3 regions of the Bacillus sp. FSL K6-3431 genome follow, and region 1 is predicted to be linked to each of the others. Evidence: a T-box and tRNA genes for the amino acid it is inferred to sense, from the RefSeq annotation. Region 1 holds a T-box; the other regions hold tRNA genes.
What was found. The T-box of region 1 lies ahead of proS (proline--tRNA ligase). A T-box ahead of a tRNA ligase gene usually reads a tRNA of that ligase, here a tRNA-Pro.
Positions count from the first base shown of each region.

Region 2: it encodes a tRNA-Pro, which carries the amino acid that the T-box ahead of proS (proline--tRNA ligase) is inferred to sense. The anticodon was not compared.
Region 3: it encodes a tRNA-Pro, which carries the amino acid that the T-box ahead of proS (proline--tRNA ligase) is inferred to sense. The anticodon was not compared.

Region 1 is NZ_JBBOCT010000001.1:3,667,751-3,675,593, reverse strand. Features, by position in the region: gene MHB53_RS17885 (type IA DNA topoisomerase) at 1-1,886, opposite strand, end outside; gene MHB53_RS17880 (exonuclease domain-containing protein) at 2,173-3,084, opposite strand; gene MHB53_RS17875 (hypothetical protein) at 3,809-4,360, opposite strand; T-box leader at 5,001-5,219, shown strand; gene proS (proline--tRNA ligase) at 5,262-6,701, shown strand; gene mgtE (magnesium transporter) at 7,002-7,843, opposite strand, start outside.
Region 2 is NZ_JBBOCT010000001.1:1,862,614-1,870,456, forward strand. Features, by position in the region: gene menD (2-succinyl-5-enolpyruvyl-6-hydroxy-3-cyclohexene-1-carboxylic-acid synthase) at 1-1,028, opposite strand, end outside; gene MHB53_RS09535 (isochorismate synthase) at 1,025-2,419, opposite strand; gene MHB53_RS09540 (1,4-dihydroxy-2-naphthoate polyprenyltransferase) at 2,639-3,559, shown strand; gene MHB53_RS09545 (TraR/DksA C4-type zinc finger protein) at 3,777-4,523, shown strand; tRNA gene MHB53_RS09550 (tRNA-Glu) at 4,768-4,839, opposite strand; tRNA gene MHB53_RS09555 (tRNA-Ser) at 4,863-4,953, opposite strand; tRNA gene MHB53_RS09560 (tRNA-Asn) at 4,964-5,035, opposite strand; tRNA gene MHB53_RS09565 (tRNA-Ile) at 5,037-5,113, opposite strand; tRNA gene MHB53_RS09570 (tRNA-Gly) at 5,124-5,197, opposite strand; tRNA gene MHB53_RS09575 (tRNA-His) at 5,212-5,283, opposite strand; tRNA gene MHB53_RS09580 (tRNA-Phe) at 5,316-5,391, opposite strand; tRNA gene MHB53_RS09585 (tRNA-Asp) at 5,410-5,485, opposite strand; tRNA gene MHB53_RS09590 (tRNA-Met) at 5,521-5,594, opposite strand; tRNA gene MHB53_RS09595 (tRNA-Ser) at 5,615-5,707, opposite strand; tRNA gene MHB53_RS09600 (tRNA-Ile) at 5,730-5,806, opposite strand; tRNA gene MHB53_RS09605 (tRNA-Met) at 5,813-5,889, opposite strand; tRNA gene MHB53_RS09610 (tRNA-Ala) at 5,918-5,993, opposite strand; tRNA gene MHB53_RS09615 (tRNA-Pro) at 6,011-6,087, opposite strand; tRNA gene MHB53_RS09620 (tRNA-Arg) at 6,118-6,194, opposite strand; tRNA gene MHB53_RS09625 (tRNA-Leu) at 6,202-6,290, opposite strand; tRNA gene MHB53_RS09630 (tRNA-Gly) at 6,297-6,371, opposite strand; tRNA gene MHB53_RS09635 (tRNA-Leu) at 6,443-6,524, opposite strand; tRNA gene MHB53_RS09640 (tRNA-Lys) at 6,532-6,607, opposite strand; tRNA gene MHB53_RS09645 (tRNA-Thr) at 6,642-6,717, opposite strand; tRNA gene MHB53_RS09650 (tRNA-Val) at 6,727-6,802, opposite strand; rRNA gene rrf (5S ribosomal RNA) at 6,914-7,029, opposite strand; rRNA gene MHB53_RS09660 (23S ribosomal RNA) at 7,265-7,843, opposite strand, start outside.
Region 3 is NZ_JBBOCT010000001.1:3,390,094-3,397,936, reverse strand. Features, by position in the region: rRNA gene MHB53_RS16450 (23S ribosomal RNA) at 1-2,322, opposite strand, end outside; tRNA gene MHB53_RS16445 (tRNA-Ala) at 2,475-2,550, opposite strand; tRNA gene MHB53_RS16440 (tRNA-Ile) at 2,594-2,670, opposite strand; rRNA gene MHB53_RS16435 (16S ribosomal RNA) at 2,765-4,316, opposite strand; tRNA gene MHB53_RS16430 (tRNA-Ala) at 4,464-4,539, opposite strand; tRNA gene MHB53_RS16425 (tRNA-Pro) at 4,558-4,634, opposite strand; tRNA gene MHB53_RS16420 (tRNA-Arg) at 4,642-4,718, opposite strand; tRNA gene MHB53_RS16415 (tRNA-Leu) at 4,726-4,814, opposite strand; tRNA gene MHB53_RS16410 (tRNA-Gly) at 4,822-4,896, opposite strand; tRNA gene MHB53_RS16405 (tRNA-Leu) at 4,967-5,048, opposite strand; tRNA gene MHB53_RS16400 (tRNA-Lys) at 5,055-5,130, opposite strand; tRNA gene MHB53_RS16395 (tRNA-Thr) at 5,172-5,247, opposite strand; tRNA gene MHB53_RS16390 (tRNA-Val) at 5,256-5,331, opposite strand; rRNA gene rrf (5S ribosomal RNA) at 5,465-5,580, opposite strand; rRNA gene MHB53_RS16380 (23S ribosomal RNA) at 5,720-7,843, opposite strand, start outside.

The sequences.
Region 1 (7,843 bases):
CATACAGGGCATTTCCCCATGAATTCATTTGTTTTACGCTGTGTGGTCACTTCATGAATCGTTCCCGCTTGGTGCTCTTTTATTTTCTCTACCGAGTTCGTTGTAAAAGAATAAATGAGTTGTAGAAATTCATTCTTACTAAAGTTTCCTTTCTCGATATCATACAATGACTTTTCCAAACGACCCGTAAATTCAAGATTAAATAAATCTTTGATTGGAAATGTTTCAACTAAATCTTTTCCTAATTCCGTACAAATTAGGTTTTTATTTTGAGCAGTAATATATCCAATGTCTTTTAACTTTTTTATCGTTTCCGCTCTTGTCGCCGGAGTACCGATACTAAAGCCGCTTAAAATTGCCTCAACATCTTCTTCACCTTTATCCTTATTAATGTTTCTTCCACATGTTTCCATGATGCGCAACAAGGTTTTTTCTGTATGTTGCTTTGGTGGCTTTGTCACATGAGATGTTAATTCATGCTCTATTAACTCTGCCTCATCATTGATTTTCACGAGTGGCAAAAGCGTATCTTTCGATTGAATCTTTTCAACCTTTTTCCAGCCTTCAACAAGTTGAACCTTGCCTTTTGATAGGAATAAACCTTTTAAATCAGTGTCCTTTATCTTCGTTTCAATGGTTGTTTCTTCATGTTCTGCTAAAGGCATAAATTGCATAATAAATCTATTTTTGATCGCTTGATATACTTGCCCTTCATCTGCAGTAAGTCTCTTTGGCTTCATATAAGTAGGAATTATCGCACTATGGCTTTCCACTTTGGCATTATCAAAAATTCTTTTCGTACGGACAAATTTTATTTCATCCTTATATGGTAGATCCTGTGATAATGTCTCCAATACCTTCGCCGTTTTTCCAACCAAACTTTCCTCTAATGCGATGCTAGCAGTCCTTGGGTACGTAATAAACTTCTTCTCATAAAGGGACTGAGCCACTTTTAATACTTTATCGGCTGTCCAGCCACTATATTTACTCGTCATATACCCTTGTAAATTAGACAAGTTAAATAAAAATGGTGGGAACTCTTTTTTCTTTTGTACCTTTTTTTCGTGGATAATACCGTTTTTACCCTGTAATAATCCTTGAATCGCTTCTAATATCTCTTTACTTTTAAATTTGTCTTCCTTGCCTTCAAAATAAGTTCCCTCATATGTTTCATTCTCACTCGTTTGAAAAGTAGCCTGGAGCTTGTAGTAATTTTCTGGAACAAAGTTTTCAATCTCTTGATCGCGATCATATATTATTTTTAACGTTGGCAAGAGAACTCGGCCAATATTTAATGCCTTCCCTTTTCCTTTTTGATATTTAAGGGTAGCGACAGATGTTAGGTTGATACCGATCACCCAATCAGCCCATTGCCTACTTACTCCAGCATCTTGTAATGGTCTCATCTCAGCATTCAACTTTATATTTTCTATCCCTCTTATCACTTCAGCAGGTGTCCACTCATTTAACAACAGGCGATACACCTGTTTATCCGTCTTCAAGTTGTAAATGATACTATCACCGATGAGTTGCCCTTCTCGGTCATAGTCACATGCAGAGACAATCGCTTGTACATCTTTTCTCTTCATTAGTTGATGGATAATCTTTAATTGCTTTTGCGCTCCTCGATCTGGCTTGTCCCTATTTCTCGGATCGCTTTTTACTTTATATTGAAATTTGCTAGGAATGAACGGAAAATTATCCATTTTCCATGATGACATTTTTTCATCATAATCTTTCGCATCATTTAATTGAAGCAAATGGCCGAATGCCCATGTCACAATATAGCCATTTCCTTCAAAATATCCATCTTGGCGATTTTTTATTTTCAGCGCATCCGCAATATTTTTCGAAACGGAAGGCTTCTCAGCCAATATTAATTTCATTTGAAATCAACCTCCAAATAAAAACACACGTTCGTTTACTTCATTGTAAACGATGGCGTGTGTTTTTGGTATAGCATAATGAACGATTTACAAATCACATGCGTTTCTGTTTAGTTGTATAGTAGAGTAAATTATAATTTGAATTCTATTATGGCTTGATTAGTTATAGGTACCCTGGTTACTTCAAAGCGCTAATGACAATCTTAGTAGATGCTCCACCTTTGAACGATTTTGAGCGTTAAGGATAAAATAACCAAATCGAAAAATACGACTTAGTACAACCTTTTCATTTTACCAATCTTATAAATTCTTGTTCTCCTACAATTTCAATTGGATATCCTTGCTCAATCATTTCTTCTACTTTTTTCATTTTCATACTTTTAATTCCTTGCACATATTTGTATAAATCTTGCTCTCCTACCACTAAGAAGTTCGTCGCTAAATCCACACGATCTTTACAAGCAGCACCACAATTGACTGCATATTGAGCAGCCATCGGTCTAGTCATTGACATCATCTTACCCGTAAATACAATGTTTGTCCCGTAAAATGGATGCTTTGTATTCGTTATTATATTTTCAGGGACAATCCTTTTTAGTGATGCATCTTGCGAACTTTTCCTTGAACGAGTCGGTTGTTTACTAGAAGACGTTGGGCTACCGAGTTTAAGCTTGTGCAAAATAGATAGCTCTTGAATGGAGCCAGTTTTTGTTTTTTCCATCGCCTCGAGTGTAATAATGGCGGAAGCACGAGCATCTTCAAGCGCATCATGATGTTTTAGGCTAATACTTAAATAATTTGCGACAGTAGATAACTTATGATTATACAAATTCGGCCACACTTTTTTTGCAATGCGGTAAGAGCATCCATATTGAAAGTTCGGCTCCGTTTCATGAATCCTAGTTAAAGAGTCTCGAAGCACTCCGATATCAAAGCTCGCATTATGTGCAATAATCATTTGATTCTCAATAAAGCCTTTAAATTTCGGCCAAAACTCTTCAAATGTAGGTGCATCATGTACCATATATTCTGTAATGCCATGAATTTTTGTATTGTAATAATGAAATTCACTTAACGGATTGATCAATGTATGTAATTCTTCTTGAATTTTACCGTTTTTTACTTTTACAATGCCGATTGAGCAAACACTCGACCGTACACTATTCGCTGTCTCAAAATCTATTGCAACAAAGTTCATCTTTTACTCCACCTTGCTATGTTAGAATACGTTCATTATCTCATAATTGACTGCTCGCGGAAAACCCCTCGAAGAAGAATAATCCCCCTGGCGGGAATAGAGCAGTAATTTTCCCCATATCAAAAACCAGCGTCTTTACTTGACGCTGGCTCCAGATCTAAATCTAAACTTGTATACTTTTTTCCGATAAAACTGTGTGTATGCTGGCTGGACAGGCGGCTATGCATTTAAACAAGATGATGATACAGCACAACTACAGGATGCCACGTATACTGATTTTGTTAAATTCGATTCGGCCACCATTCAAGAACTTGAAAGCTCGCCAAAGCTTAGCATGGGAGCATGGTTCTTTTAGGTCCTTCTTATTTATAGCTGGGTTAGGGTGACCACAAATCACGATCATTGGTCAAAAGCTTGTAAAGCAGGATGGAGCTAAGCAATATAGCGTTGGTTTGCGTGACATCAAAAGGGTCGAATATAACAAAAGGCATGTTCTTACCTATAACATGAAAAATAAACTTGTTTTTAAGTTTCCGCTCAGATGGGTCCTCTATGAATTGTTTTACCTTTTTATGAAAGAGCATACCGCCCATTTGAAGAATAGACCATTCATTCAATCAAAAAACTAAATAAGGGATCGTTGTACACTCTATCCATATTTATGAGAAACCAAAAGAAGGAATTTGCTTAAATTCCTTCTTTTCTTTATTGCATTAGCAGCCAATTATTCTTCTAACTCGAATGTAGCATTTTCAAGTTTTACAATTTTATTTTCCTCGGTCATCAATTGAAACAGTGCTTCCCCCTTTTCATTAACAGGAATAGTAAATGGAATCGCATGACCCGGCTGAATAATACCTGCAAAAGATTCAGATAGGTCTACTTCTTCACGATCAAACACATAGTCTACGGAACCTTCCGTCTCAACGCCAGACGTATATTCAAACTTAATATTTTTAATCGGTTTTTCCAAACGATTAATGCCTAGGAATAAAAGGACACTCTCACCTGCTTTAGTATCTACAAGATCAATTGGATGAATACTGAAGTCATCGGCAACGCCAATATCGGGATTTGCCTCTACAAGCCCAGTTAATTGTTGATACATTTCATTTTCCAATGTAACACCATTTCCCTCATCTGCTCTTAGTAATTGCATGGCAATTGCCTGCTGCTCTTTTTCTTTATCCACGCTTCCGACCTTTTCACTCTTATTAGCTAAGCTACATCCCACCAACATTATCGCTAAGAACAGGATTATGACTAGCTTCCTCATCCCAAAACACTCCCATCATAAATTTAAAAAATCGACTACTAGCAATCAATGACTAAACTCTTCTATTGAAAGCATTTCATCCAACTAAGATTAATAAGTTTCTTCCAATCAACTACTAGCTTTCAATTAGATTATTTCATTACTAATGAATATCACTATGGGACTACCATGTCAAAGAAATTCAAAATTAGGACAAATGAATCTAGTTCTTTATTCTCGGAATCTACTATCCTTTCCATTTTCCTAGACTTAATATAACTCGTTATTTCTACTTTTTTTGGTTTCTTAATTATACTTAAGTTACAAGCATTCTCTTTTTTACATCTTTCCGGCACTTTATAATCAAATTTCATCTTCAAACCTATTGCAAGTAACTTCTTGACAGAATTGGAGGCTTTTATAATTGGTCGCCTCCTCCTATATAGTCAACACCGAGAAAACAAAGTATGATTGTAAGGATGAAGGGAAAAAATTAATTCCACTTTTAAAAAACTCATAGAGGGATATTTCTGAAGGCGCTTTTTATAGGCGGAAATAGTAAGATTCATTTTGCCACCACGCAACAGTTGTTAGAAAAAGGGAAGTACAGACTTTTAACAGAATTGTATTAACTACAGGTATTTGTTATATTATAGGAAATATTAACTCGTTGATGTGGCCAACTAAATAAGAATTGTGAAACAGAAAATATAGCAACTTGTTGAGAGCTATATCACCGCTTCTTATTGAAACCTACCACGGAGATGTTATGGACAACATAACCGAGTCGTTTTCGTTAACAAACGTTTTAGAGGGCTTACATTTAATGAAGCTAAACTAAGGTGGTACCACGTCGGTTCAGCACAAAGACGTCCTTACACAAGGACAGATTTGTGCTTTTTATTATGAGGAGGAATTATTAATGACTAATCAACAGAAAAATGATTTTACAAGCTGGTATATCGAGACGATTCAAAAAGCGGATTTAATGGATTACACACCCGTTCGTGGATGTATTGCATTCAAACCAGATGGTTATGAAATATGGGAACATATTAAAGATGAAATGGATAGACGTTTTAAGGAAACGGGACATCGTAATGCGTATTTCCCAATGTTGATTCCAGAGTCTTTCTTCCAAAAAGAAAAAGATCATATCGAAGGATTCTCACCAGAGCTTCCTTGGGTTACTGAAGCCGCAGGTGAAAAATTAGAAGAACGTTTAGCACTTCGTCCTACATCTGAAACCATGATCGGTCATTTATATAGTGATTGGATAAAAAGCTATCGGGATCTACCTGTACTGATCAATCAATGGGCAAATGTCTTCCGTTGGGAAAAGAAAACACTTCCTTTCATCCGAACATCTGAATTTTTATGGCAGGAAGGACATACTGCTCACGAAGATGAAATGGAAGCACGTGCTGAAACGATGCAAATGCTAAACATTTATAAAGAGGTCGTAGAAGAGCTTTTGGCTATTCCCGTATACGATGGTCAAAAAACACCATCCGAGCGGTTTGCAGGGGCTGTAGATACGTATTCGATCGAAGCAATGATGAAGGATGGAAAAGCAGTTCAAGCAGGAACTTCCCATTACTTAGGTACAAAATTTGCCGAGGCATTTGACATTAAGTATTTAAATAAAGAAAATAAGCACGAATTTGTGCATACAACCTCATGGGGAACGTCTACACGTCTAATCGGCTCTGTTATTATGGTGCATGGCGATGAACAAGGGCTTGTATTACCGCCGCGTATTGCGCCAACGCAAGTTGTATTAATTCCAGTAGGACCATGGAAGAAAAATCCTGAAATTATTGAAAAGCTAGATGAAGTTTTTGCTACATTAAAAACAAAAGGCATTCGAGTGCGTTTAGACGATTCCAATCAATCACCAGGATATAAATTTAATGAATGGGAGCTTAAAGGTGTGCCAATTCGAGTGGAATTAGGACCTCGTGATTTGGTAAATAACCAAGCGCTAATCAAAGCGCGCGATGAAGATGAGAAAGTTTCTGTTGATCTTCCAACAATAGCAGACTGTATTGAAGGAGCGTTACACACCATGCAAACACGCTTATTAGAAAAAGCGCGTGCATTCCGTGATAAGCATTCCCATACACATGTAGAATCTTTAGAGCAATTAACGAATCATATTGCTAATTCAACACAAAACGAAGAAATCCCAGGCTGGATCCTTGCAGGTTGGTGCGGAGATGACGCTTGCGAAGAACATGTGAAAGAAAAAACGAAGTTTACTACTCGTAATATTCCATTTAATCCACCAGCTAAGAAGTCTACTTGTATTAACTGTGGGAAAGAAGCAAAACATACCGTTTGGTTTGGTCGTGCCTATTGATAGAATAAAATAAAAGTGCTCCCACGAATAACTTAGGTTGAGCGTTTTTATTGTCTTGCATCATTTGCATAGGCATATTAACTGAACCTATTTTTTTGATAAACTTTTACTCGCTAATGTGAAGGAAATGCATCTATTTAGGATAAAATAGATGCTTTTTTCTTTTACTGGCAGTTAACAGCCTGTTACTGACCCGCCATCACTTTTTAAGGTAAGCATTGGACTTACTAGTTAATATTCACTTTTTACACGCTCGGAATTATGGCTTTGCTTGTTATCGAACATGGACTTTGTTTATTTTCACATTAGTTTTGAAATGAACATTGTCGCAATGCCGAAATAAATAAGTAGGGACAAGATATCATTAATTGTTGTAATGAGCGGCCCAGATGCTACTGCAGGATCTGTTTTAAACTTGTATAAAATGAGTGGGATAATTGTTCCAGCGAGTGTCCCTATAATCAGAGTAGCGAGAAGTGATGAGCCTACAACAAGACCCAGTGTTATACTTCCTCGCCAAACGAATGCTATGATTGAAATGACAATCGCACACGTAACACCTATAATAATTCCGACAATTAACTCTCGAAATAAAAGCTTCATCGTTTTTTTAAAATTAAGATCTTCTGAAACGAGGCCACGGACAACGACTGCGAGCGATTGTGTACCTGTATTGCCAGTCATTCCCGCAATCATCGGCATGAAAAAGGCAAGGGCAACGACTGCTTCAAGGGTAGCTTCAAATCTTTCAATGATCCCACCTGAAATAAGTCCGATAAATAATAATAAAATAAGCCATGGTAACCTTCTCGCAGCAGCAACGAAGGGACTTGTGTGAAAGTCAATTTCTTTTCCAGATGCGGAAAGTTTTCCGATATCCTCATCTGCTTCTTGTTGCATAACATCTAAAATATCTTCAACATGGATAACCCCGATAATCTGTTCCCTATTATTGACGACAGGAATAGAAACTAAGTCTTTATCACGGAAGATATGCGCTGCTTCTTCTTGGTCTAAATCAGTTGGAAAAGAGGTAATTTCTTTCATCATAATATTTTTAATAAAATCGTTATCAGCGGCACCGAGCAATTCTCGAATAGACAAAACTCCCATTAGCTCACTATCAGAACCAACGATATACA
Region 2 (7,843 bases), 1.8 Mb from region 1:
CATAAAGTTACTTCATCACAATAAATCATTTCATTTCCAATATGATACGGATCACGCCAACCACGTTCACCATCAACAACTATTTGCTTCACATCTTCATTTTTTTGTAAATATTTGGAAAGTGACTTTGAAACCGGAAGATTACCGAAACGAATAATTAGTTCCGGGCGAAGATCTGAGTGTGCTCGTTCCGACCTTAGTATCGCATCATAGCTATCAATTACTTGTGCATTTGATATAGAATCACTTCGTAATTGGGATAATGGATCAGCTATAATTGGAAATCCAAGAACTTCACTTAATTTAGTTACAGCATTGTTAAAATCGGGCTGGTCAATAGGTCCACAGACGATGAGCCCCTTCTCATATCCCAGCCATTCACCCGCAAGTTCGTGATAGACACACTCCGATAATATTAGCTCGCCTGATTGGATTTCCTTTTGATTAATAACTTCCTTTTTAGGATCAAAAGGGGATGGTTGCAGTTGTGGTAAAAGTGGCTCACGCAATGGAAAATTCAAATGCACGGGGCCTGAAGGCAATCCTTGTGCTTCTGTAACAGCACGGACTGCTGCTGTTTTTGCATAGTTTTCCATTGAACTTCCAAATTCAGGAATTGCCATTTCTGCAAACCAGCGAACATGGCTACCATATAGATGGATTTGGTCAATAGCTTGAGGTGCTCCTACATCACGTAATTCATGTGGCCTATCTGCTGTTAATACTATTAATGGCACACGTGATAAATTAGCCTCAACTATTGCCGGATAATAATTCGCTGCTGCAGTACCTGACGTGCAAAGTAGGGCTACAGGATTTCTAGAAGCTTTAGCTATTCCAAGTGCAAAAAAACCTGCTGACCGTTCATCAATATTCACGTAAATATTAATATTTGGGTGTTCCGCAAATAATAATGCCAGTGGTGTTGAACGTGAACCTGGGCTAATTACTACATCTTTTATTCCGGATTGTTCAAGACCTTCTACAAATGATGCCAAATAGCTAGTTAGTGCTTCTCGATCATTCATACCGTTTTACCTCCTGTAGCCCGTAGCATTGGACGAAATTTTATCCTTGTTTCAATTAATTCATCTTCAGGTTTAGAGTCATACACTAATCCACAACCAGCAAATAAATGAGCCTCTTCTTCTTGGAAAAGCCCAGAACGGATAGCGACAATAAACTCACCATTGTCCCGGTAATCGAACCAACCAATTGGTGCAGCATAGAACCCTCTATCCATGCCTTCTTTATTTCGAATTATTTCCATCGCATCTGTAGTTGGGACACCACCAAGTGCAGGTGTAGGGTGAAGCTCTTCAACAATATCAAGAATGGAATTTCCAGATCTCATCTTTCCAACAACGGGGGTATATAAATGCTGTATATCGGGCGTTTTCATTATTTTAGGCATACTTGGAATATTAATCTCATTACAATATGGTCTTAAAGCATCTTCTATCATCGAAACGACAAGTTGATGTTCAAAAAGATTCTTATGGTCATGTAATAGCAGTTTTTCAAGCCGCTTATCTTCTTGTGGATCAGTGCTTCTTTCAATAGAGCCAGCAAGACTTGTTGATAATACTTCACTTCCTGTCTTCTTCACTAATCTTTCAGGGGAAGCACCTAAAAAACAACTTTTTTCAGCATTAAGTGCGAAAATAAAACTATTAGGTTGCTGTGCTACTAGTTGTTGTAAAACAAATGGTATATTAGCATGCTCCGAAAACTCAAGTCGCATTTTTCGAGCCAAAACAACTTTTTGAAGACTTGTTTGTTTTAAAGCATCTACGATATCTCCAACTGTCTCCACCCATTCATTTGTACCTAACTCTTGTTTTTTTACAATTGACGCTGGCTTTGATGGATGGGCAACAGCATTTTCCAATAGCTCATCAATAAATAATTTAGATGCTTCTATCGTTGTACATGCTTCGTCCGATGTACAATAATTATTGACGGTTATATAAAATAAACCATCTACTTCCGTCAACATATATTTAGGCAAATAAAACAAAGATTGACCATATGATTCCCACACTTTATCCTTTGTACTTTTTGGATCAAAAGAAAAACCGCCAAACAGTAATGGACCAGTTCCGGATATATCAAATGGATTTTCAATCACTGCTTCTTCGCAAAGTTCATTCCATTTTTGTTCCATGTAATTAAATCTATTCATACTATTTTTTGTTTTGACAACATGTGCTGCACCAAGTCCAACAAGACAAAAGTCTTCATCCGGACTTTTCCAAAAAAAAGCTTTTCCCTTAAATAAATGCTGATTACCTTGGTAAAATAAGATAGGATCACATGTATTTATTTTTTGTGTATAACTGAATAGCTTTGTTTTGCTTTTATGGTTAACTTGCTGTAAAACTGTATCAATGTTTGATTGCAATAATATTTTAGACAAAATAATCTCTCCTAAAGCGCCAATCTTTTCATTTATATTACCTCTTTATTATATATGAAGTAGCACACTAAATGTAGCATTCATACTTAACATCTAAATTTCGTTAGTTATAGTAAGATAATGTGGAAATAGATTGACACTACCTCAATCATTACCTACAATTTAATAGGTGAGCATTTATATATTTTCACTTTATTATTATAAGGGAGCGACATCTTAATGAATCTTCAAACACAAACAGCTGTTCCTTCAGATAAAGGATGGCGGATTTGGTGGCAGTTGACCAGGCCACATACACTTACTGCCGCTTTTGTTCCAGTTCTGCTTGGTACTGCTTTAGCAATAAATGATAATGCGATTCACTTCTTACTATTTACAGCAATGTTAGTTGCTAGCCTACTCATCCAAGCTGCAACAAATATGTTCAATGAGTACTTTGATTATGCACGAGGACTCGACAATGAAAACTCGGTAGGAATCGGGGGTGCTATTGTTAGAAATGGAGTCAAGCCCAAAACCGTCTTGGGTATTGGGTTGGCATTCTTTGGATTAGCTTTACTACTCGGTATATATATATCCGCAAGCAGTAGCTGGTGGATAGCAGTGGTTGGAGCCGTCTCTATGGCTATAGGATATTTTTACACCGGGGGGCCGAGACCTATTGCTTATACTCCGTTTGGAGAATTAACATCAGGTTTTTTCATGGGAGTTGTTATTATCCAAATATCCTTTTTTATTCAGACAGGATATATTTCGAAGGAAAGTATGCTTGTATCGATCCCCGTATCGATACTAATCGGAACCATTATGTTGGCGAATAACATCCGTGACTTAGATGGAGATAAAGTAAACGGTCGAAAAACACTTGCTATTTTATTTGGAAGAAAAAACGCGATTAAATTTTTAGCAAGTTTGTTTATCTTATCTTATTCTTGGATTGTGCTTCTAATTTTTGTTACTGATGCATCCTCTTGGCTTTTAATTACTTTTATTAGTATCCCTAAAGCATATAATGCAGTTAAAGGATTTGTGGGTAAAACTGCACCGATAGAGATGATGCCTGCGATGAAAGCAACAGCGCAAACCAATACCATTTTCGGCTTTCTTATGTCTATCGGGATATTTATCAGTTACCTATAATAAATCGAGACGAACTTCAATATTTAGCTACAGAAAAAATGTTCCAGCAAACATACTGAAGTCTTTTTAAAAAGCACTTGTCCATTTTATGGCAATGCTTTTTTTTATTGAACAGCTTTTGATATGTTTAACATCATGAAAGAGTAGGAAAACAGTAAATAACAAACCCTATTTTCGACCATACTATAACGATTACTAAACAAAGGAAGTGGTGGGTGTGATAACAGACAAACAGTTAGAACAGTTAAAACAGGAGCTTATCATACAACAAGAGCAAATGAAAATAACAGAAGAACAAACAACGATAGAAGAAAATAATGTAAGAGAAAGTACCGGTGAATTATCTCTTTATGATAATCATCCCGGGGACATGGGTACTGAATTATTCGAAAGGGAAAAAGATCTTGCCCTCTCCATTCACGCGGAAAACGAATTAGATAAGGTAAATATCGCCTTACAAGCAATGGAAGAAGGAACCTATGGGAAATGTACAGAATGCGGTATGGAAATACCTTTCGAAAGACTTGAAGTCATCCCCTATACAACAAGGTGCGTCGAACATTCTGAGGAACAAATATTGCCTGGTGACCGGCCAGTGGAAGAGGAAATTCTGCGGCCTGCAATGGATAATTCCTTCGCGGGGCGGCATAAAGGAAACGTAAGAGACTACCAGGATAGTTTCCAGGAAGTTGCAAAATATGGGACATCAGAAACACCTTCGGATTTTGAAGGAGATTTTGATGATTATAATGAATTATATGATTCGGAAATCAAAGATGGTTTTACAGAGGAATATGAAGCCTTCTCCGCAACTGATATAAGCGGTAATAGCAGGGAAGTATTTCAGTCAGATGAATTAAAAGCATATGAAGATAAATTAGACGATGCGGGTACTGAAACACCTTTTGGAGACATTCCATATAAAAAAACAGATGGCTATGTAGACGACGATCAGCATTCATAAAGAAAACAGAAGTGTTCTAGCTCATTATCGCATTGTTGTGCAACAAGAATATGGGATAATACTGGGACAAAGTAGAATTGAAACACATTCATTTTCTTTTGCTTTTGCTTCTGCTTTTTGATAGAGGTACACTATGCGCTAGAGTAGGGTTTTAGACAAGTGAAACTTTTAAAAAGTTAGAGCTATATAAAATAAGCATGTAAAAAGACTATCATTCGTAGATAGTCTTTTTACATGCTTATTATGACCCCTACGGGATTCGAACCCGTGATACCGCCGTGAAAGGGCGGTGTCTTAACCGCTTGACCAAGGGGCCATGTACTAGTAAATATTATAATATGGCGGAGAAGGAGGGATTTGAACCCTCGCGCCGCTCACGCGACCTATGCCCTTAGCAGGGGCACCTCTTCAGCCTCTTGAGTACTTCCCCAAATTATAAACTCCGCAGGTAGGATTCGAACCTACGACCGATCGGTTAACAGCCGATAGCTCTACCACTGAGCTACTGCGGAATGGTGGGCCTGAGTGGACTCGAACCACCGACCTCACGCTTATCAGGCGTGTGCTCTAACCAGCTGAGCTACAGGCCCATAAAAAAGTTGGAGCGGGTGAAGGGAATCGAACCCTCATCATCAGCTTGGAAGGCTGAGGTTTTACCACTAAACTACACCCGCACAAAAATATAAGGGGCGACTAGTGGGGATCGAACCCACGATGTCGGAGCCACAATCCGATGCGTTAACCATTTCGCCATAGCCGCCATGTATTTCTACTACATTGTTTGAATAAAAATGGTGGCTCAGGACGGAATCGAACCGCCGACACAAGGATTTTCAGTCCTTTGCTCTACCGACTGAGCTACTGAGCCATATATATTTGATTTAAATGGCGGTCCCGACGGGAATCGAACCCGCGATCTCCTGCGTGACAGGCAGGCATGTTAACCGCTACACCACGGGACCAGATAATTCAAAGTTCAACCTTGAATTATTTATGATTGCGGGGGCAGGATTTGAACCTGCGACCTTCGGGTTATGAGCCCGACGAGCTACCGAACTGCTCCACCCCGCGACGATAAATACATTTAATTATGGAGGAGGAAGAGGGATTCGAACCCCCGCGAGATTTGACTCCCCTGTCGGTTTTCAAGACCGATCCCTTCAGCCAGACTTGGGTATTCCTCCGTAGTACATTATAAAAAAGTAATGGTGGACCTTGTAGGACTCGAACCTACGACCGGACGGTTATGAGCCGTCTGCTCTAACCAGCTGAGCTAAAGGTCCTCTATATGGTAGCGGCGGAGGGAGTCGAACCCACGACCTCACGGGTATGAACCGTACGCTCTAGCCAGCTGAGCTACACCGCCAATATAGGATAGTTTTACTTGTGAAAAATGGTGGAGCCTAACGGGATCGAACCGTTGACCTCCTGCGTGCAAGGCAGGCGCTCTCCCAGCTGAGCTAAGGCCCCATTGAGCTTATTTAAAATGGTCGGGAAGACAGGATTCGAACCTGCGACCCCTTGGTCCCAAACCAAGTGCTCTACCAAGCTGAGCTACTTCCCGCATAATTCCTTTGATACATTATGTAAATAATGGCGCGCCCGGCAGAAGTCGAATCCACAACCTTCTGATCCGTAGTCAGACGCTCTATCCAATTGAGCTACGGGCGCATATCAATGGTGCCGAGAACCGGAATCGAACCGGTACGGTAGTCACCTACCGCAGGATTTTAAGTCCTGTGCGTCTGCCAGTTCCGCCACCCCGGCACTACTTGGAGCGGAAGACGGGATTCGAACCCGCGACCCCCACCTTGGCAAGGTGATGTTCTACCACTGAACTACTTCCGCGTTTGAAATTGGCATTTTAGATTCTGTATTGTTTATAGGACGTAATTGTTTTTAGCAGATATTAATTAAAGTGCGGGTGAAGGGAGTCGAACCCCCACGCCTTGCGGCACTAGATCCTAAGTCTAGCGTGTCTGCCAGTTCCACCACACCCGCATAAAAATGGTGAGCCATGCAGGATTCGAACCTGCGACCCTCTGATTAAAAGTCAGATGCTCTACCAACTGAGCTAATGGCTCGTACATAATGTGCATTTTTCAAAAAAGTAACTACTGGTGCCGGCCAGAGGACTTGAACCCCCAACCTACTGATTACAAGTCAGTTGCTCTACCAATTGAGCTAGGCCGGCATTAAATAATGGTGGAGGATGACGGGTTCGAACCGCCGACCCTCTGCTTGTAAGGCAGATGCTCTCCCAGCTGAGCTAATCCTCCATTTTGAACGGATTGTCCCACTCTTTTTTTAGAGTGGTTTTAGTATCCATTTGTTAAGTACTATTGTACACTCAATAAAACTCTTTCTCACACTCAACATTAAGTTTTATTGCCTGGCAACGTCCTGCTCTTGCAGGGGGAAACCCCCAACTACCATCGGCGCTGAAGAGCTTAACTACCGTGTTCGAGATGGGAACGGGTGTGACCTCTTCGCTATCGCCACCAGACAAAATTACTCAACATTTACTATTATAACGCTTTTTATGTATTTTTCAAGAGAAATTTTCATTCTCTCAAAACCAGATAAATGAGAAGGTAAACGTGTGAAACATCTTTTGAATCTAGCTCCAGCGCCCAGCCCCTCGAGGTCGCAAGCCATCTTGCTGTGGTGGCTGAAAATCTGCCTCCTCACAATCTGTCTTGCGCTTGTCGGGGCTACCCGGGCGCTTCCGCTTTTTACTTTAGATTAAGTCCTCGATCGATTAGTATCCGTCAGCTCCATGTGTCACCACACTTCCACGCCGGACCTATCAACCTGATCATCTTTCAGGGATCTTACTAGCTTGCGCTATGGGAAATCTCATCTTGAGGGGGGCTTCATGCTTAGATGCTTTCAGCACTTATCCCTGCCGCACATAGCTACCCAGCGATGCTCCTGGCGGAACAACTGGTACACCAGCGGTGCGTCCATCCCGGTCCTCTCGTACTAAGGACAGCTCCTCTCAAATTTCCTGCGCCCACGACGGATAGGGACCGAACTGTCTCACGACGTTCTGAACCCAGCTCGCGTACCGCTTTAATGGGCGAACAGCCCAACCCTTGGGACCGACTACAGCCCCAGGATGCGATGAGCCGACATCGAGGTGCCAAACCTCCCCGTCGATGTGAACTCTTGGGGGAGATAAGCCTGTTATCCCCGGGGTAGCTTTTATCCGTTGAGCGATGGCCCTTCCATGCGGAACCACCGGATCACTAAGCCCGACTTTCGTCCCTGCTCGACTTGTAGGTCTCGCAGTCAAGCTCCCTTGTGCCTTTACACTC
Region 3 (7,843 bases), 280 kb from region 1:
TTTGGGCGCCTCCGTTACTCTTTAGGAGGCGACCGCCCCAGTCAAACTGCCTGCCAGACACTGTCTCCCAGCCGGATCACGGCTGCGGGTTAGAATGTCAGTACAGCAAGGGTAGTATCCCACCAGTGCCTCCACCGAAGCTAGCGCTCCGGTTTCTACGGCTCCTACCTATCCTGTACAAGCTGCACCAACATTCAATATCAGGCTGCAGTAAAGCTCCACGGGGTCTTTCCGTCCTGTCGCGGGTAACCTGCATCTTCACAGGTACTATAATTTCACCGAGTCTCTCGTTGAGACAGTGCCCAGATCGTTGCGCCTTTCGTGCGGGTCGGAACTTACCCGACAAGGAATTTCGCTACCTTAGGACCGTTATAGTTACGGCCGCCGTTTACTGGGGCTTCAATTCGCACCTTCGACCGAAGTCTAAGCGCTCCTCTTAACCTTCCAGCACCGGGCAGGCGTCAGCCCCTATACTTCGCCTTGCGGCTTCGCAGAGACCTGTGTTTTTGCTAAACAGTCGCCTGGGCCTATTCACTGCGGCTCATCTGGGCTATTCACCCAAATGAGCACCCCTTCTCCCGAAGTTACGGGGTGATTTTGCCGAGTTCCTTAACGAGAGTTCTCTCGATCACCTTAGGATTCTCTCCTCGCCTACCTGTGTCGGTTTGCGGTACGGGCACCTATTTCCTCGCTAGAGGCTTTTCTTGGCAGTGTGGAATCAGGAACTTCGGTACTAAATTTCCCTCGCCATCACAGCTCAGCCTTAGAGTGAAGGATTTACCTCCACTCCAGCCTACCTGCTTGGACGCGCATATCCAGCAGCGCGCTTACCTTATCCTCCTGCGTCCCCCCATTACTCAAACGGAAATAAGGTGGTACAGGAATATCAACCTGTTATCCATCGCCTACGCCTTTCGGCCTCGGCTTAGGCCCCGACTAACCCTGAGCGGACGAGCCTTCCTCAGGAAACCTTGGGCATTCGGTGGAAGGGATTCTCACCCTTCTTTCGCTACTCATACCGGCATTCTCACTTCTAAGCGCTCCACTAGTCCTTCCGGTCTAGCTTCACAGCCCTTAGAACGCTCTCCTACCATTGACACCAGAGGTGTCAATCCGCAGCTTCGGTGATACGTTTAGCCCCGGTACATTTTCGGCGCAGAGTCACTCGACCAGTGAGCTATTACGCACTCTTTAAATGATGGCTGCTTCTGAGCCAACATCCTGGTTGTCTAAGCAACTCCACATCCTTTTCCACTTAACGTATACTTTGGGACCTTAGCTGGCGGTCTGGGTTGTTTCCCTCTCGACTACGGATCTTATCACTCGCAGTCTGACTCCCATGGATAAGTCTTTGGCATTCGGAGTTTGTCTGAATTCGGTAACCCGTTGAGGGCCCCTAGTCCAAACAGTGCTCTACCTCCAAGACTCTAACCATGAGGCTAGCCCTAAAGCTATTTCGGAGAGAACCAGCTATCTCCAGGTTCGATTGGAATTTCACCGCTACCCACACCTCATCCCCGCACTTTTCAACGTACGTGGGTTCGGGCCTCCAGTAAGTGTTACCTTACCTTCACCCTGGACATGGGTAGATCACCTGGTTTCGGGTCTACGACCTCATACTTATTCGCCCTATTCAGACTCGCTTTCGCTGCGGCTCCGTCTCTTCAACTTAACCTTGCATGAAATCGTAACTCGCCGGTTCATTCTACAAAAGGCACGCCATCACGCATTAACGCGCTCTGACTACTTGTAGGCACATGGTTTCAGGATCTATTTCACTCCCCTTCCGGGGTGCTTTTCACCTTTCCCTCACGGTACTGGTTCACTATCGGTCACTAGGGAGTATTTAGCCTTGGGAGATGGTCCTCCCAGATTCCGACGGGATTTCTCGTGTCCCGCCGTACTCAGGATCCACTCTGGAGGGAACGAAGTTTCGATTACAGGGCTGTTACCTTCTCTGGCGGGCCTTTCCAGGCCTCTTCGTCTACCCCGTTCCTTTGTAACTCCGTATAGAGTGTCCTACAACCCCAAGAGGCAAGCCTCTTGGTTTGGGCTTTTCCCGTTTCGCTCGCCGCTACTCAGGGAATCGATGTTTCTTTCTCTTCCTCCGGGTACTTAGATGTTTCAGTTCCCCGGGTCTGCCTTCTATTTCCTATGTATTCAGAAATAGATACTACTCCATTACGAGCAGTGGGTTTCCCCATTCGGAAATCTTCGGATATAACGCTTGCTTACAGCTCCCCGAAGCATATCGGTGTTAGTCCCGTCCTTCATCGGCTCCTAGTGCCAAGGCATCCACCATGCGCCCTTTCTAACTTAATCATTTGGTCCATGATAAGCGATGCATTGCTGCGTCAGCTTCTCATTGCCTGATCATAAAAAAAGGTCATACATACTTACGGATAAATCCATAAGGTGATGTTTCTCGGTTTATTGCTTCTCATTTTATCTGGTTTTCAAAGAACGAAAGTATTTGGTGGAGCCTAGCGGGATCGAACCGCTGACCTCCTGCGTGCAAGGCAGGCGCTCTCCCAGCTGAGCTAAGGCCCCATTAAATTAGAAATATCCCCATTTCAAATAAACAAATGTGGGATGGTGGGCCTGAGTGGACTCGAACCACCGACCTCACGCTTATCAGGCGTGTGCTCTAACCAGCTGAGCTACAGGCCCACATTGTGTGAATGGTAAGAGAGTTCGACCTCTCAAAACTGAACGAAACAAAAACGTCTGTTTATGTTGGCACCGCGGCCAACAGTTTCCTTAGAAAGGAGGTGATCCAGCCGCACCTTCCGATACGGCTACCTTGTTACGACTTCACCCCAATCATCTGTCCCACCTTCGGCGGCTGGCTCCCGTAAGGGTTACCCCACCGACTTCGGGTGTTACAAACTCTCGTGGTGTGACGGGCGGTGTGTACAAGGCCCGGGAACGTATTCACCGTGGCATGCTGATCCACGATTACTAGCGATTCCGGCTTCATGCAGGCGAGTTGCAGCCTGCAATCCGAACTGAGAATGGTTTTATGGGATTAGCTAAACCTCGCGGTCTTGCAACCCTTTGTACCATCCATTGTAGCACGTGTGTAGCCCAGGTCATAAGGGGCATGATGATTTGACGTCATCCCCACCTTCCTCCGGTTTGTCACCGGCAGTCACCTTAGAGTGCCCAACTGAATGCTGGCAACTAAGATTAAGGGTTGCGCTCGTTGCGGGACTTAACCCAACATCTCACGACACGAGCTGACGACAACCATGCACCACCTGTCACTCTGTCCCCCGAAGGGGAAATCCCTATCTCTAGGGTGGTCAGAGGATGTCAAGACCTGGTAAGGTTCTTCGCGTTGCTTCGAATTAAACCACATGCTCCACCGCTTGTGCGGGCCCCCGTCAATTCCTTTGAGTTTCAGCCTTGCGGCCGTACTCCCCAGGCGGAGTGCTTAATGCGTTAACTGCAGCACTAAAGGGCGGAAACCCTCTAACACTTAGCACTCATCGTTTACGGCGTGGACTACCAGGGTATCTAATCCTGTTTGCTCCCCACGCTTTCGCGCCTCAGCGTCAGTTACAGACCAAAGAGCCGCCTTCGCCACTGGTGTTCCTCCACATCTCTACGCATTTCACCGCTACACGTGGAATTCCGCTCTTCTCTTCTGCACTCAAGTCCCCCAGTTTCCAATGACCTTCCACGGTTGAGCCGTGGGCTTTCACATCAGACTTAAAGGACCGCCTGCGCGCGCTTTACGCCCAATAATTCCGGACAACGCTTGCCACCTACGTATTACCGCGGCTGCTGGCACGTAGTTAGCCGTGGCTTTCTGGTCAGGTACCGTCAAGGTACCGGCAGTTACTCCGATACTTGTTCTTCCCTGACAACAGAGTTTTACGATCCGAAAACCTTCATCACTCACGCGGCGTTGCTCCGTCAGACTTTCGTCCATTGCGGAAGATTCCCTACTGCTGCCTCCCGTAGGAGTCTGGGCCGTGTCTCAGTCCCAGTGTGGCCGATCACCCTCTCAGGTCGGCTACGCATCGTTGCCTTGGTGAGCCGTTATCTCACCAACTAGCTAATGCGCCGCGGGCCCATCTGTAAGTGATAGCCGAAGCCATCTTTCAACCTTCCTCCATGAGAAGAAAGAAATTATCCGGTATTAGCTCCGGTTTCCCGAAGTTATCCCAGTCTTACAGGCAGGTTGCCCACGTGTTACTCACCCGTCCGCCGCTAACTTCCGGGAGCAAGCTCCCTTCCATTCGCTCGACTTGCATGTATTAGGCACGCCGCCAGCGTTCGTCCTGAGCCAGGATCAAACTCTCGTTAAAGTGTTTGTAGCTCATTTGCTGGTCTTACATGTATTACTTTTTGACGTTTTGTTTCGTTCAGTTTTCAAAGATCAAACTTATTTTCTGCCTTCTGATTGCGACTTATCTATAATATCACTATTAAAAGCATTTGTCAACACATTCTTTTGGTGGAGCCTAACGGGATCGAACCGTTGACCTCCTGCGTGCAAGGCAGGCGCTCTCCCAGCTGAGCTAAGGCCCCATTAAAATCTATTGAAAGTGGTCGGGAAGACAGGATTCGAACCTGCGACCCCTTGGTCCCAAACCAAGTGCTCTACCAAGCTGAGCTACTTCCCGTTTTAAATGGCGCGCCCGGCAGAAGTCGAATCCACAACCTTCTGATCCGTAGTCAGACGCTCTATCCAATTGAGCTACGGGCGCATATAAATGGTGCCGAGAACCGGAATCGAACCGGTACGGTAGTCACCTACCGCAGGATTTTAAGTCCTGTGCGTCTGCCAGTTCCGCCACCCCGGCACTACTTTGGAGCGGAAGACGGGATTCGAACCCGCGACCCCCACCTTGGCAAGGTGATGTTCTACCACTGAACTACTTCCGCGTTTGAAATTGGCATTTTAGAACCTGCATAGTTTATAGGACATAATTGCCCTTAGCAGATATTAATTAAGTGCGGGTGAAGGGAGTCGAACCCCCACGCCTTGCGGCACTAGATCCTAAGTCTAGCGTGTCTGCCAGTTCCACCACACCCGCATAAAATGGTGAGCCATGCAGGATTCGAACCTGCGACCCTCTGATTAAAAGTCAGATGCTCTACCAACTGAGCTAATGGCTCGTACATAACATATATCCTTTTATAATTTAACATTAAAAAACTGGTGCCGGCCAGAGGACTTGAACCCCCAACCTACTGATTACAAGTCAGTTGCTCTACCAATTGAGCTAGGCCGGCAATGAAAATGGTGGAGGATGACGGGTTCGAACCGCCGACCCTCTGCTTGTAAGGCAGATGCTCTCCCAGCTGAGCTAATCCTCCATTTTAAAAATAATCATAAGGTACATAAACTTCATTTTTTTCAATTACACACTTGTTGACTCCCTTAATTTCTCGGTCGTTTCCTTATAAGTGTTTATTTCTTCTAAAACAACATTTCAAAAAATATCATTTCGCCTGGCAACGTCCTGCTCTTGCAGGGGGAAACCCCCAACTACCATCGGCGCTGAAGAGCTTAACTACCGTGTTCGAGATGGGAACGGGTGTGACCTCTTCGCTATCGCCACCAGACTTGCACACGGATGTGCTGACTTCTGTGTTGCCACATGACGTGACGATCTTAACAGAAGATCATTGAAAAGAACTTTTCATTCTTTCAAAACCAGATAAATGAGAAGGTAAACGTGTGAAACATCGATTTGATTCATATTAGATTAAGTCCTCGATCGATTAGTATCCGTCAGCTCCATGTGTCGCCACACTTCCACGCCGGACCTATCAACCTGATCATCTTTCAGGGATCTTACTAGCTTGCGCTATGGGAAATCTCATCTTGAGGGGGGCTTCATGCTTAGATGCTTTCAGCACTTATCCCTGCCGCACATAGCTACCCAGCGATGCTCCTGGCGGAACAACTGGTACACCAGCGGTGCGTCCATCCCGGTCCTCTCGTACTAAGGACAGCTCCTCTCAAATTTCCTGCGCCCACGACGGATAGGGACCGAACTGTCTCACGACGTTCTGAACCCAGCTCGCGTACCGCTTTAATGGGCGAACAGCCCAACCCTTGGGACCGACTACAGCCCCAGGATGCGATGAGCCGACATCGAGGTGCCAAACCTCCCCGTCGATGTGAACTCTTGGGGGAGATAAGCCTGTTATCCCCGGGGTAGCTTTTATCCGTTGAGCGATGGCCCTTCCATGCGGAACCACCGGATCACTAAGCCCGACTTTCGTCCCTGCTCGACTTGTAGGTCTCGCAGTCAAGCTCCCTTGTGCCTTTACACTCTGCGAATGATTTCCAACCATTCTGAGGGAACCTTTGGGCGCCTCCGTTACTCTTTAGGAGGCGACCGCCCCAGTCAAACTGCCTGCCAGACACTGTCTCCCAGCCGGATCACGGCTGCGGGTTAGAATGTCAGTACAGCAAGGGTAGTATCCCACCAGTGCCTCCACCGAAGCTAGCGCTCCGGTTTCTACGGCTCCTACCTATCCTGTACAAGCTGCACCAACATTCAATATCAGGCTGCAGTAAAGCTCCACGGGGTCTTTCCGTCCTGTCGCGGGTAACCTGCATCTTCACAGGTACTATAATTTCACCGAGTCTCTCGTTGAGACAGTGCCCAGATCGTTGCGCCTTTCGTGCGGGTCGGAACTTACCCGACAAGGAATTTCGCTACCTTAGGACCGTTATAGTTACGGCCGCCGTTTACTGGGGCTTCAATTCGCACCTTCGACCGAAGTCTAAGCGCTCCTCTTAACCTTCCAGCACCGGGCAGGCGTCAGCCCCTATACTTCGCCTTGCGGCTTCGCAGAGACCTGTGTTTTTGCTAAACAGTCGCCTGGGCCTATTCACTGCGGCTCATCTGGGCTATTCACCCAAATGAGCACCCCTTCTCCCGAAGTTACGGGGTGATTTTGCCGAGTTCCTTAACGAGAGTTCTCTCGATCACCTTAGGATTCTCTCCTCGCCTACCTGTGTCGGTTTGCGGTACGGGCACCTATTTCCTCGCTAGAGGCTTTTCTTGGCAGTGTGGAATCAGGAACTTCGGTACTAAATTTCCCTCGCCATCACAGCTCAGCCTTAGAGTGAAGGATTTACCTCCACTCCAGCCTACCTGCTTGGACGCGCATATCCAGCAGCGCGCTTACCTTATCCTCCTGCGTCCCCCCATTACTCAAACGGAAATAAGGTGGTACAGGAATATCAACCTGTTATCCATCGCCTACGCCTTTCGGCCTCGGCTTAGGCCCCGACTAACCCTGAGCGGACGAGCCTTCCTCAGGAAACCTTGGGCATTCGGTGGAAGGGATTCTCACCCTTCTTTCGCTACTCATACCGGCATTCTCACTTCTAAGCGCTCCACTAGTCCTTCCGGTCTAGCTTCACAGCCCTTAGAACGCTCTCCTACCATTGACACCAGAGGTGTCAATCCGCAGCTTCGGTGATACGTTTAGCCCCGGTACATTTTCGGCGCAGAGTCACTCGACCAGTGAGCTATTACGCACTCTTTAAATGATGGCTGCTTCTGAGCCAACATCCTGGTTGTCTAAGCAACTCCACATCCTTTTCCACTTAACGTATACTTTGGGACCTTAGCTGGCGGTCTGGGTTGTTTCCCTCTCGACTACGGATCTTATCACTCGCAGTCTGACTCCCATGGATAAGTCTTTGGCATTCGGAGTTTGTCTGAATTCGGTAACCCGTTGAGGGCCCCTAGTCCAAACAGTGCTCTACCTCCAAGACTCTAACCATGAGGCTAGCCCTAAAGCTATTTCGGAGAGAACCAGCTATCTCCAGGTTCGATTGGAATTTCACCGCTACCCACACCTC